DNA from 2 places in the Weizmannia sp. FSL K6-0777 genome. Region 2 is predicted to be linked to the other one. Evidence: riboswitches for the same ligand, from Rfam matches in the RefSeq annotation. Region 2 holds a riboswitch; the other holds the start of a gene.
The links. A riboswitch is a leader RNA that binds a small molecule or an ion and turns the genes downstream of it on or off. The one in region 2 is predicted to bind cobalamin.

Region 1: it holds a riboswitch for cobalamin, as region 2 does, so the genes downstream of both, NST70_RS15080 (terpene cyclase) here and NST70_RS01380 (ribonucleoside-diphosphate reductase subunit alpha) in region 2, are expected to answer to the same signal.

The regions. Positions count from the first base shown of each region.
Region 1 covers NZ_CP151971.1:3,143,997-3,149,248, reverse strand. The annotation lists gene NST70_RS15085 (DUF4430 domain-containing protein) at 1-705, opposite strand, end outside; gene NST70_RS15080 (terpene cyclase) at 712-2,112, opposite strand; adenosylcobalamin (AdoCbl) riboswitch at 2,149-2,296, opposite strand; gene htpG (molecular chaperone HtpG) at 2,462-4,339, shown strand; gene NST70_RS15070 (M20 family metallopeptidase) at 4,645-5,252, shown strand, end outside.
Region 2 covers NZ_CP151971.1:269,265-274,516, reverse strand. The annotation lists gene NST70_RS01385 (flavodoxin) at 1-348, opposite strand, end outside; gene NST70_RS01380 (ribonucleoside-diphosphate reductase subunit alpha) at 333-2,567, opposite strand; gene NST70_RS01375 (hypothetical protein) at 2,518-2,736, opposite strand; cobalamin riboswitch at 2,693-2,889, opposite strand; gene NST70_RS01370 (heavy-metal-associated domain-containing protein) at 4,142-4,363, opposite strand; gene NST70_RS01365 (cation-translocating P-type ATPase) at 4,385-5,252, opposite strand, start outside.

The sequences.
Region 1 (5,252 bases), 710 kb from region 2:
CCCTGCGGAAACGTTTGGCTCTTTTCCGTTTACTTTATATTTCCAGCCGCTCATGCCGCCTTGATCCCCTTCATACTGGCCATTAATGCCCTTTACATAGACGGTTGCACCGGACCCGGAATAATCGAGGCTTACGCCTTCAGAAGCGGCGGCTTTTTTTAAAGCGGAAAATGCAGTGTCTCCGCTTTTATAACTGTATTTGCCGCTGAAAACCGGCCCTTTGTAGCCCTTTACGGTTAAAGAAACCGTTTCAGCTTTTGCTTTAGATGGCGCTGCGGTGTTGCCGGAAGCGTGGCTGCTGCCGGACCCGGACGAAGAAGCCCCGGTTGTCGTTTTCGTTGATGTGCTGGATGTGACCGCCGTTTTGGTATTTGTGGCAGGTGCTTTATCCGTCTTGCTGTCTGCAGAAGCCTTTTCTTCAGCATTTTTGGAGTGGGCAGCTGAATCCGCCGCATTGCTTTCGGATCCGCCCGTATTGCTTTTTTCATCCGTTTTGTTGCTGCCGGCGGCGTCCGTTTTCTTTCCGGATGTACTGTCTTTTGCTGCCGCATCCTTTTCCTTCGCTGAAGTGTTTGCAAGTTGTGTTGTTTCTGAATAAGTTTTAACGGTTTTCGATTCAAAATGGAAACCATCGATAAAAAACCAGGCGCCGAATGCAATCAATAAAACGGCAATACTATCAATAATGATACTTTTATATTTCATTCCTGCTCATACCCCCAGAAATTTTTTACGGATGATTAGCAGGATGACGCCTGCACCCGCAGAAAGGGAACCGACCCAGCCGTGCACAGGAGAAACACCCGTTGTTTTGGTAATGACGACTTTTTTCGGCTCTTGCTGCACATCTTCTGCAGGGGGTGCCTGGGCAGCTGCAGTTGCAGGCTTGTCCTCTTTTTTTGCATTTGAAGCTGTTTTTGTTTTTGCCGGCGTTTGTTTTTTGGCTGCAGCCGGTTTTTCCACCGTATTGGTTTTTGTAGTGGTGTTGTTATGCGTAATCGTATGGTCTTTCGTATTCGTAATGGTGTTCGTTTTGGTTACGACTTCTTTCGTATGCTTTTCAACCACTCTCGGAGGAGCTGCAGCCGGGCTGTGACCGGGACTTTTGCCTGGATCTTTGTCTTCAGCATCCGAATCAGTTGCGCCCGTACTGCCGGCATCGGATCTGCTAATATTCCTGAAGTTATACAGGGTATCTCCTTTTAGAAAAAGGTCATAGGCGACAAGGGCTTGGAAAACCTGTTCTGTTGAAAAGCTGTCTGAAGATTCGCTTGTCGTTTGCCATTTGTACCCGCCGTTTTTGGAATCTTTATATGTGCTGAGTGCAGAAATAGGATTCGTGCCTTTTTTAACAAAATCACCGGTTGTCGGGTCAACGCCGACAGAGACAAGACCGATGATGGCCTGGGCGGTTGTGCACGAATTAATGCCGTAGTTGTCAAAGCTGGCGTTTTCTTTTTCTGCTGCCTTCAAGTATTTAATGCCGTCACGGATTGCCGTGTTCACATCTTTATCATGTTTATCCTGATAAGTGCCAAGTGCGGTCAGTACCATGCCGGTTGAGTCAACATCCGAATTTTTGGCGGAAGAACTCCAGCTCCAACCGCCGTCCGGAAGTTCCGCATCAACCAGTTTTGCTGCAATTTTAGCAGGAGTATTCGGTGCATCACTCGGAATCTCATAGTCATCCGTATTCAAAGCGATTAAATCATAGGCATATCCGGTTACCGAGCTTTCTGCCGCCGTATCGTATACGCGTTTGATCAAATTCTGCTTTTGAAAGTTTTCCGGATCCTCTCCAATCGCTTTTAGAGCGATGATGGTCTTAACGAGTTCCGTACCGGTTACCTTTTTGGCATTCACCCGGTCTGTTAAAACTCCCCGGTACTGCTTTATCTCATTGGCTGTTAGCAAATTCTCCTTTGCCAGTGCGGCTACTGCAAAATCAGAGTTTAAAGCGGAAGATTTAAAATATGATGCCGTATTCTTTATGTCTTTGCTGACAGATACTGCTGCAAAGCTTTCGGACGGGAAAGATAACACAAAAATAAGAACAATTCCCCAGAGAATCCCGAACCATTTTTTCCCCACCATTACCGCTCTCCTTTCCATAAAAAAACCCCTGTACAAAAAGAGGTATACAAGGGCAAAAATTTTTCGCCTATACCTCGTAGGCTTCAAATAAACCGGCAGCTTGGGAGAAAGATCTGACTTAGGAAAATTTTTTCCATCACAGTGGCGGGACCGTACAGGAATTTCACCTGTTTCCATCGCCCAGGCCCGTATTTAGATGTCAGTTACTAATTATAGAACAACCCCTGCCTGTTGGAAAGGACAATTTCTGCCACTGTTTCATTGACAAACAAGCGGTGCTGTGCTAAAAAATAAGATGTTAGCACTCTTGCGTTCGGAGTGCTAAAGGGGCATTGCCATCATTTATACATATAAAGGAGAGATCGAAGTGGCGGTAAAGGAATTTAAAGCAGAATCCAAACGGCTTCTCGACATGATGATCCACTCGATTTACACGCAAAAAGAAATTTTCTTGCGCGAGCTGATATCCAACGCCAGCGACGCGATCGATAAAATTTATTACAAAGCTTTGACAGATGAAAATTTAACATTTGATAAAGACAGCTACTACATTCAAATTACCCCGGACAAAGAAAACAGGACACTGACGGTTTCCGATACCGGGATCGGCATGACGGAGACGGAACTGGAAGAAAACCTCGGCACCATTGCACAAAGCGGTTCACTTGCGTTTAAAAATGACAATGAAATGAAAGACGGATATGACCTCATCGGCCAGTTCGGCGTCGGTTTCTACTCGGCATTCATGGTGGCAGATGAAATTACCGTCATTTCCAAGGCTGCAGGGAGCGATCAGGCTTATAAATGGCAGTCGAAAGGCGCGGAAGGCTATTCAATTGAACCGTGCGAAAAAGACGGCAACGGCACGGAAATTATATTGAAGCTGAAAGAAAACACAGAGGATGAAGACTACGATCAGTACCTGGAAGAGTACCGGCTGCGGGCCATCGTGAAAAAATATTCTGATTTTATCCGCTACCCGATTAAAATGGAAGTAACGGAAAGGCGCCTGAAAGAAGGCAGCGAAGATGAGTACGAAGAGGTCAAAGAAGAACAAACGCTCAACAGCATGGTCCCGATCTGGCGCAAAAACAAAAACGAACTGACAGACGAAGATTATGAGCAATTTTATATGGAAAAGCATTACGGCTTTGACAAACCGGTTAAGCATATCCACATCAAAGTCGACGGCACTGTGCGTTACAATGCGATTCTTTACATTCCGGAAAAAATTCCGTTCGATTATTATACGCCGGAATATGAAAAAGGGTTGGAACTGTATGCGAATGGCGTCCTGATTATGGAAAAATGCCCGGATCTTTTACCGGATTACTTCAGCTTTGTCAAAGGGATGGTCGATTCCGAAGATTTGTCTCTGAACATTTCGCGGGAAATGCTCCAGCACGACCGTCAGCTGAAGCTGATTGCGAAAAATATCAAAAGCAAAATCAAACGCGAACTGGCAAACCTTTTGAAAGAGAACCGCGAGCAGTACGAAGCGTTTTTCAAATCATTCGGCCGCCAGCTGAAATTCGGTGTGTACAATGAATTTGGCGCGCACAAAGAAGATTTGCAGGATCTCCTGATGTTTTATTCTTCAAAAGAGAAAAAGCTTGTTACGCTTGATGAATACGTAAGTCGCATGCCGGAAGACCAAAAATACATTTATTACGCAACCGGCGAGTCGATCGACCGGATTGAAAAATTGCCGCAGACGGAACTTGTGCTTGATAAAGGATACGAAATCCTTTATTTTACGGAAGATATTGATGAATTTGCGATTAAGATGCTCATGAATTATAAGGAAAAAGAATTCAGGTCCGTGTCAAGCGGCGACCTCGGCTTTGAAACGGAAGACACAAAAGAAACCGATGCCGAGGAAAAAGAAAACAAAGATCTCTTTGCATTTATGAAAGAGGCACTGGACGGAAAAGTGAAAGATGTCCGCGCCTCGCACCGCTTAAAATCGCATCCGGTCTGCTTCACCACGGACGGCGAAGTATCAATTGAAATGGAAAAGGTGCTGAGCGCCATGCCGAACGGGCAAAATGTGAAAGCCGATAAAGTGCTCGAAATTAACATCCATCATGATGTATTTAACGCATTAAAAGAGGCGTTCGCCCATGACAAGGACAAATGCAAGCTTTATACAAACCTGTTGTATAACCAGGCGCGGCTGATTGAAGGGCTCGAGATTGAAGACCCGGTTGCATTTTCAAATGATATTTGCAAAATGATGGCATAAGGAAGCCCGCATATTGCAAAAAAGCCACGGGACATCCAGCAAATCTACGGCCCCCGCGACGGCCGGCATGGTTGCTGTGCCCGTGCCGGTGAGCACCGGGACATTTGCAAACCGTATGGCTGGAACATTTCATGAATAGCAGTAGTTTATATGACGAAGAAGGCTCCATCTGAAAGCAAGATGGGGTCTTTTTGTATTTTTTATAAAAAAAGGGTTGCCCGAATGGGAAAGGTGATGTATATTTATAACATATTATTTATAAATATTAACTTTGGCGCACACGAACAATACAAGGGGGCCATCCAATGAAGGAACAGCTTAGACACCATTTGAGTCAAATCGAGTCCAAGCTCTGGGAAATGAGCGACTACTTATATCATCATCCCGAACTTGGCGACCAGGAATACCAGTCTATGAAATTGCTCACGGATTTCCTTACGTCACACGGCTTTTCGGTGGACAAAGGGATTGTCGGCAGGCCGACTGCTTTTAAAGCAGTTTATGACAGCGGAAAACCGGGACCGGCAGTTGCCTTTTTATGCGAATATGATGCGCTTCCGGGTGTCGGCCACGGCTGCGGCCACAACATGATCGGAACGATGAGCGCAGGTGCGGGCTTGCTTTTAAGCAAAATCATTGGTGAAACCGGCGGCCGCGTGGTGGTGCTTGGGACACCGGCGGAAGAAACGAACGGCGCGAAAGTTGCGATGGCGGAACAGGGCATTTTCAATGGGATCGATGCCGCGATGATTGTCCACCCGGCCGATGAGTCGTATGAAAGCGGCGAGTCGCTTGCGATGGACGCGATCCAGTTTGACTTCCGCGGGAAATCAGCCCATGCGGCATCCAATCCGGAAGACGGCATTAACGCACTCGACGCGGCGATCCAGTTGTTTAACGGCGTAAATGCGCT
Region 2 (5,252 bases):
CCATGGGCTATTATAAAATTTTGCAAGTTTGCGGGCGGCCAGGCAGAATAAATCATCACCGCCAAATTGCGTTTCCCCCGTTCCAAACACAGCGACATTGGGAGGTTTCCAGCCAATTTCCAGAACAAAATCCTTCACTTCTTCAGGCGTGGCGCCCCGTTCCCATGTGAAAGTTCCGACCAGGATCAAATCATAGTCGCGCGGCGAAAACGGCGGGGAAATGCCGATTTCGTGCATGTCCACCGCCATCCCGCGCGCCCTGCACCAGGATGCCAGCAGTTCCGCCGTTTCTTTTGTATTGCCGCTATAGGATAAGTACGCAATCAGCACTTTCAACTTTGGCACCACTCGCATTCTTCCACTTCATTGGAGGTCGAGCGCACATAATAGGTCGTTTTCAAGCCGGACTTCCAAGCTTGCAGATGGAGATCAAGCAACACTTGCGCGCGGATATTGTACGGCACATAAAAATTGAAAGAGATGCTCTGGTCAATATGTTTTTGCCTTGCCGCATTCTGCCGGACGGACCATCGTTGGTCAAGTTTATAAGCCGAACGGCGGTAAATGTTGTACGTCCGGTGGTCTAAATCAGGCGCTGTAACCGGAAATCTGTAATCCTTTTTTTCTTCCATATAATAAGGCTGGAAAACCGGGTCAATGCTTGCTGTCGAGCCGGCAATAATCGAAGTGGTCGCATTCGGTGCAACCGCCATTAAATATCCGTTCCGCAAGCCGTATTTTTTCACTTCTTCAGCAAGCGCCAACCAGCGTTCACTTGTGTAGCCTTTACCGGTAAAATAAGCGCCGGTGCTCCACTTGCTGCCTGGAAATGCCGGATAGCTGCCTTTTTCCCTGGCTAATTCCATGCTGCTTTTAATCGCATAGTAGGCAATGTTTTCGTACAGTTTATCCGCATATTCGACGGCTGCTTCCGTTTCCCATTCAATTCCCTCAAGTGCCAGCAAATGATGCCAGCCAAACGTGCCAAGCCCGACCGCACGGTACTTTTTGTTCGTGATTTGCACTTGTTTAATGGGCAACGTATTGACATCAATCACATGATCGAGCATGCGGACCTGGATGCGGATAAGCCGTTCGAGCACCCCGTCCGGGACAGCTTTCCCAAGATTGATGGAACTCAAGTTACAGACGACATAATCCCCGGAACGGTATTTCTTTACGATCACATTTTCTTCTTTGATCCATTCTTCAATCAGCTCAGTCGGGGACTGGTTCTGGGCAATTTCCGTGCATAAATTGGAGCAGTAAATGATCCCTTTGTGGCTGTTCGGGTTTTGCCGGTTCACTTCATCGCGGTAAAACATAAACGGCGCTCCTGTTTCAAGTTGCGATCTCATGATGCGCTTCATAATCTCGATCGCCGGAACTTTCCTTTTCGAACGGAGATCGGCATGGATGCACGCCTCATATTTTTCACGCCAGCTCCCTTTTCCCTTCTCTTCATCGTAAAAATCTTCAAGAGCAAACCCCATGACTTCTTTTACTTCATGCGGATCAAAAACATACCAGTCCCCGCGCTTTTCCACCTGTTCCATAAAATAATCTGGGATGCACACGCCTGTATAAATATCGCGGGCACGGAGCCGGTCATCGCCGTTATTTAACTTCAAATCGAGAAAATCTTCAATGTCGCGGTGCCACACATCGAGGTAGACGGTAATGGCGCCTTTTCTTGTCCCGAGCTGGTCAACGCTCACTGCCGTGTTGTTCAGTTGTTTGATCCACGGCACCACACCACTCGACATGCCCGGGAAACCTTTAATCGCGCTTCCCCGTCCACGGATTTTTCCCATATACACACCGATCCCGCCGCCGTTTTTCGAAAGCTGGGCGATGTCGGTGTTACTGTCATAGATTGATTGCAGGCTGTCCGCCACTGTATCAATGAAACAACTCGAGAGCTGGCCATGCGTTTTGCCCGCATTCGCGAGCGTCGGGGTTGCGACCGTCATGTACAGATTGCTGAGTGCCCAGTACGCTTCCTTCACATGTTCCATCCGGGTTTCCTGCTGTTCATCCTGCATCAGGTACATCGCAATCACCATCCAGCGCTCTTGCGGCAGTTCATAGACATGCTTTTCAAAATCACTTGCCAGATAACGGGTTACGAGCGTATAGAGGCCGGGATACGTAAAAAGCAAATCCTTCTCCGGGTCGATTAGGCGGCCGAGCGTTTCTATTTCCTGCTTTGTATATTTGTCAAGCAGTTTTGGAGAATAAATGCCTTTTTCTACCAGCTGCCTGATCAAATCATAGAAAGACCCGTACTTGAGGGTTGGATCATAATGCCGGTTTTTGGCGGCTTCGGCATAAAGCTTATGTAAGTAAATTCTCGCTGCAAAGAATGTCCAGGCCGCACCTGCTTCATCGATATTTTCAAGGGCATGTTTAATAAGTAGATCTGTTTTTTCCACCAAAGAGGCATCCTGGTCCCATAACTTTAAAATCTTTTCCTTATAAGCGCCGGTTTCAATCTCCAGGCCTGCAGACATTTGATCAATGAGCTGCAAAATCATTTCTTTTGATTCCAGTTGAATAGATATCACGTTTTCTCCTCCCTTTTTTGAACGCAAAAAAACCGTTCATTTCAGGGGGATGAACGGCAAAAACGGCAGAAAAACAGCATCCGTGATCATCTGTTTTACCGTTTCCCGTTCCCGCACCCCGAAGAATAGAAACTTCAAGTATTGGCAGGTCTCCTGGCTTGTGTTTCATTCTAATGAAGCCCTTCCCATACCGCCGCCAAAAAAAGCAGCCGGTACAGTGGTTTGCTCTTTCGTCCACACTGACAGTTGCGGGGGCAGCTCCGGTTTCCCACCGGATTCCCTTTTCAGGCATCTCAAAGCCACCAATACTCGCATACTATATTTAGTATTTTTTTGTTTTAGAATTTCTATATGTTGTTATCCTACCATATTCGACAAAAGATATCAATCCTCAGTTACGTTGAATATGTTTCAAGTTTGTCCGTAAAAAGATGCCGAATACGGAGCAGCCTTCTTCGCCTTTTTCCTTAAGGAATGGATTTTCACAGTCCGTTATCCATTTTAGACGATTGAGGGAGCAGGTACAATACATCGGTTTGACTTTACCCATTAAATTTCTCCCCCACACATGACATTGCAAAAAACCAGAAGCACAATGGCAAAAATTTTAAGCGTTTCCTTCTCATAGGGGCGCTCTTCGTAAAGCACTGGTGAAAATGTGGGCTGCTGCCTTCACATAGAACCCGGCTACGTTAAGGGAGCATGGAAAAACGAAGGCCTTTCTTCACATAGGGCGCGGCTATGTTAAGGAAGCGTGGAAAAATGAAGGGCTTTCTTCACATAGAGCCCATCTACGTTAAGGAAGAACGGAAAAATGAAGATCTTCCTTCACATAGGGCGCGGCTATGTTAAGGAAGCTTGAAAAAACGGAGGTCTTCCTTTACATAGAGGGCGGCTACGTTAAGGAAACACGGAAAATTGACGGCCTTCCTTTACATAGAGTGCGGCTACGTTAAGAAAGCTTGAAAAAATGACGGCCTTCCTTCACATAGAGCCCGGCTACGTTAAGAAAGCTTGCAAAATTGACGGCCTTCCTTCACATAGAGCCCAGCTACGTTAAGGAAGAATGCAAAAACGACGGCCTTCCTTCACATAGAGCCCGCCTACGTTAAGAAAGCATGCAAAAACGGAGGTCTTCCTTCACATAGAACCCGGCTATGTTAAGGAAGCTTGCAAAATTGACGGCCTTCCTTCACGTAGAACCGGCTACGTTAAGAAAGCATGCAAAAACGACGGCCTTCCTTCACATAGAACCCGGCTACGTTAAGAAAGCATGCAAAAACGACGGCCTTCCTTCACATAGAGCCCAGCTACGTTAAGGAAGCACGAAATAACGAAGATCTTCCTGTTAAGGAAGCTTGAAAAAAACGGAGGCCTTCCTTCACATAGAACCTGTCTACGTTATAGAGGCAATCCCGATTAGCCCGTTATTCCCGCCCCTTTCAAGCAGCAGTTGCAAAAATGAAAAAGTTGATCCAACAACCGCGACCTTTCTGGGCTGATTCGTATACGTCTTTCAGGTTGCAAAAAAAGAAAAGGTTGGGACCAACAACTGGCCTCAACCTTATCCTTTTTTAATTCGTCTTCACTGCTTGAACTTGATAGCCTGTTTTTTCAACGATTTCTTTCAATTCATCTGCCGAAACCTTTGCCTCGTCAAAATCCACTTTTGCTTTGCTGGCGTTGAAAAGTACTTTCACATTTTCCACACCTTCCACTTTGTCCAGCGCGCCTTCTATTTTTTTCATACAAGACGGACAGGTTAACGTTTCTAATTGCATCACGGCTTTTTTCATTCCGTTTCCCTCCTTTTGTTTTTATTTTACATGCCGCACTGGTTTCCGTAATTGATCTCCATCAAGTTGGCCGATTTTGCTGATCTTGAACTTCTGCCGTCCGCCCTTTGGTGCAAATCCGATCAACCGCATTGCATTTAGAATAACAGCTAAAACGCTTCCTTCATGGACAAACATCCCGGCTGCAAGGTCTACTTGTCCCCGAAGAACACCAACAAGCAAAAATACGACGACCGAAAGTGCAATTGCTATATTCTGTTTCATATTCCGCATCGTTTTTTTCGACAGGGCAAAGGCATGGGCATATTGGGAAAGCTTGTCTGCCATCAAAACGATATCAGCCGTTTCGATAGAGATATCCGTTCCGCCTTTCCCCATGGCAAGCCCGATATCTGCCGTTGCAATCGCAGGGGCATCATTCATGCCGTCTCCTGCCATCGCCACAACAGCTCCTTCCTCTTTCAGTTTCTTCACATAGTCCACTTTTTCATCCGGAAGCAGCTCTGCATGAAAGGCATCAATACCCAATTGGTTGGCGACGGCTCGGGCGGTATGGCGGTTATCGCCTGTTAACATGACGATCCTTTTGATCCCGGCAGCGCGCATGTCCTCCAAGGCAGCCCGGGCATCTTCACGGATTTGGTCGGCGATGGACAGAATGGCTTCCAACTTTCCATTGACCGCAATAAAAATAGCAGTATTCCCCATTTTTTCACGATCGGTTGCGTAACTGCCCGCTGATGGAGAAATGGTGATGCCTTGTGCTTCCATCAATTTGCGGTTCCCCACAGTAATGGCTATGCCATCAATGGTTGCCGTCATGCCTTTCCCTTTTATCGCTTCACCTTCCTGCAAGTGATACCGGTTAAACGGGATGCCCCTTGCTTCT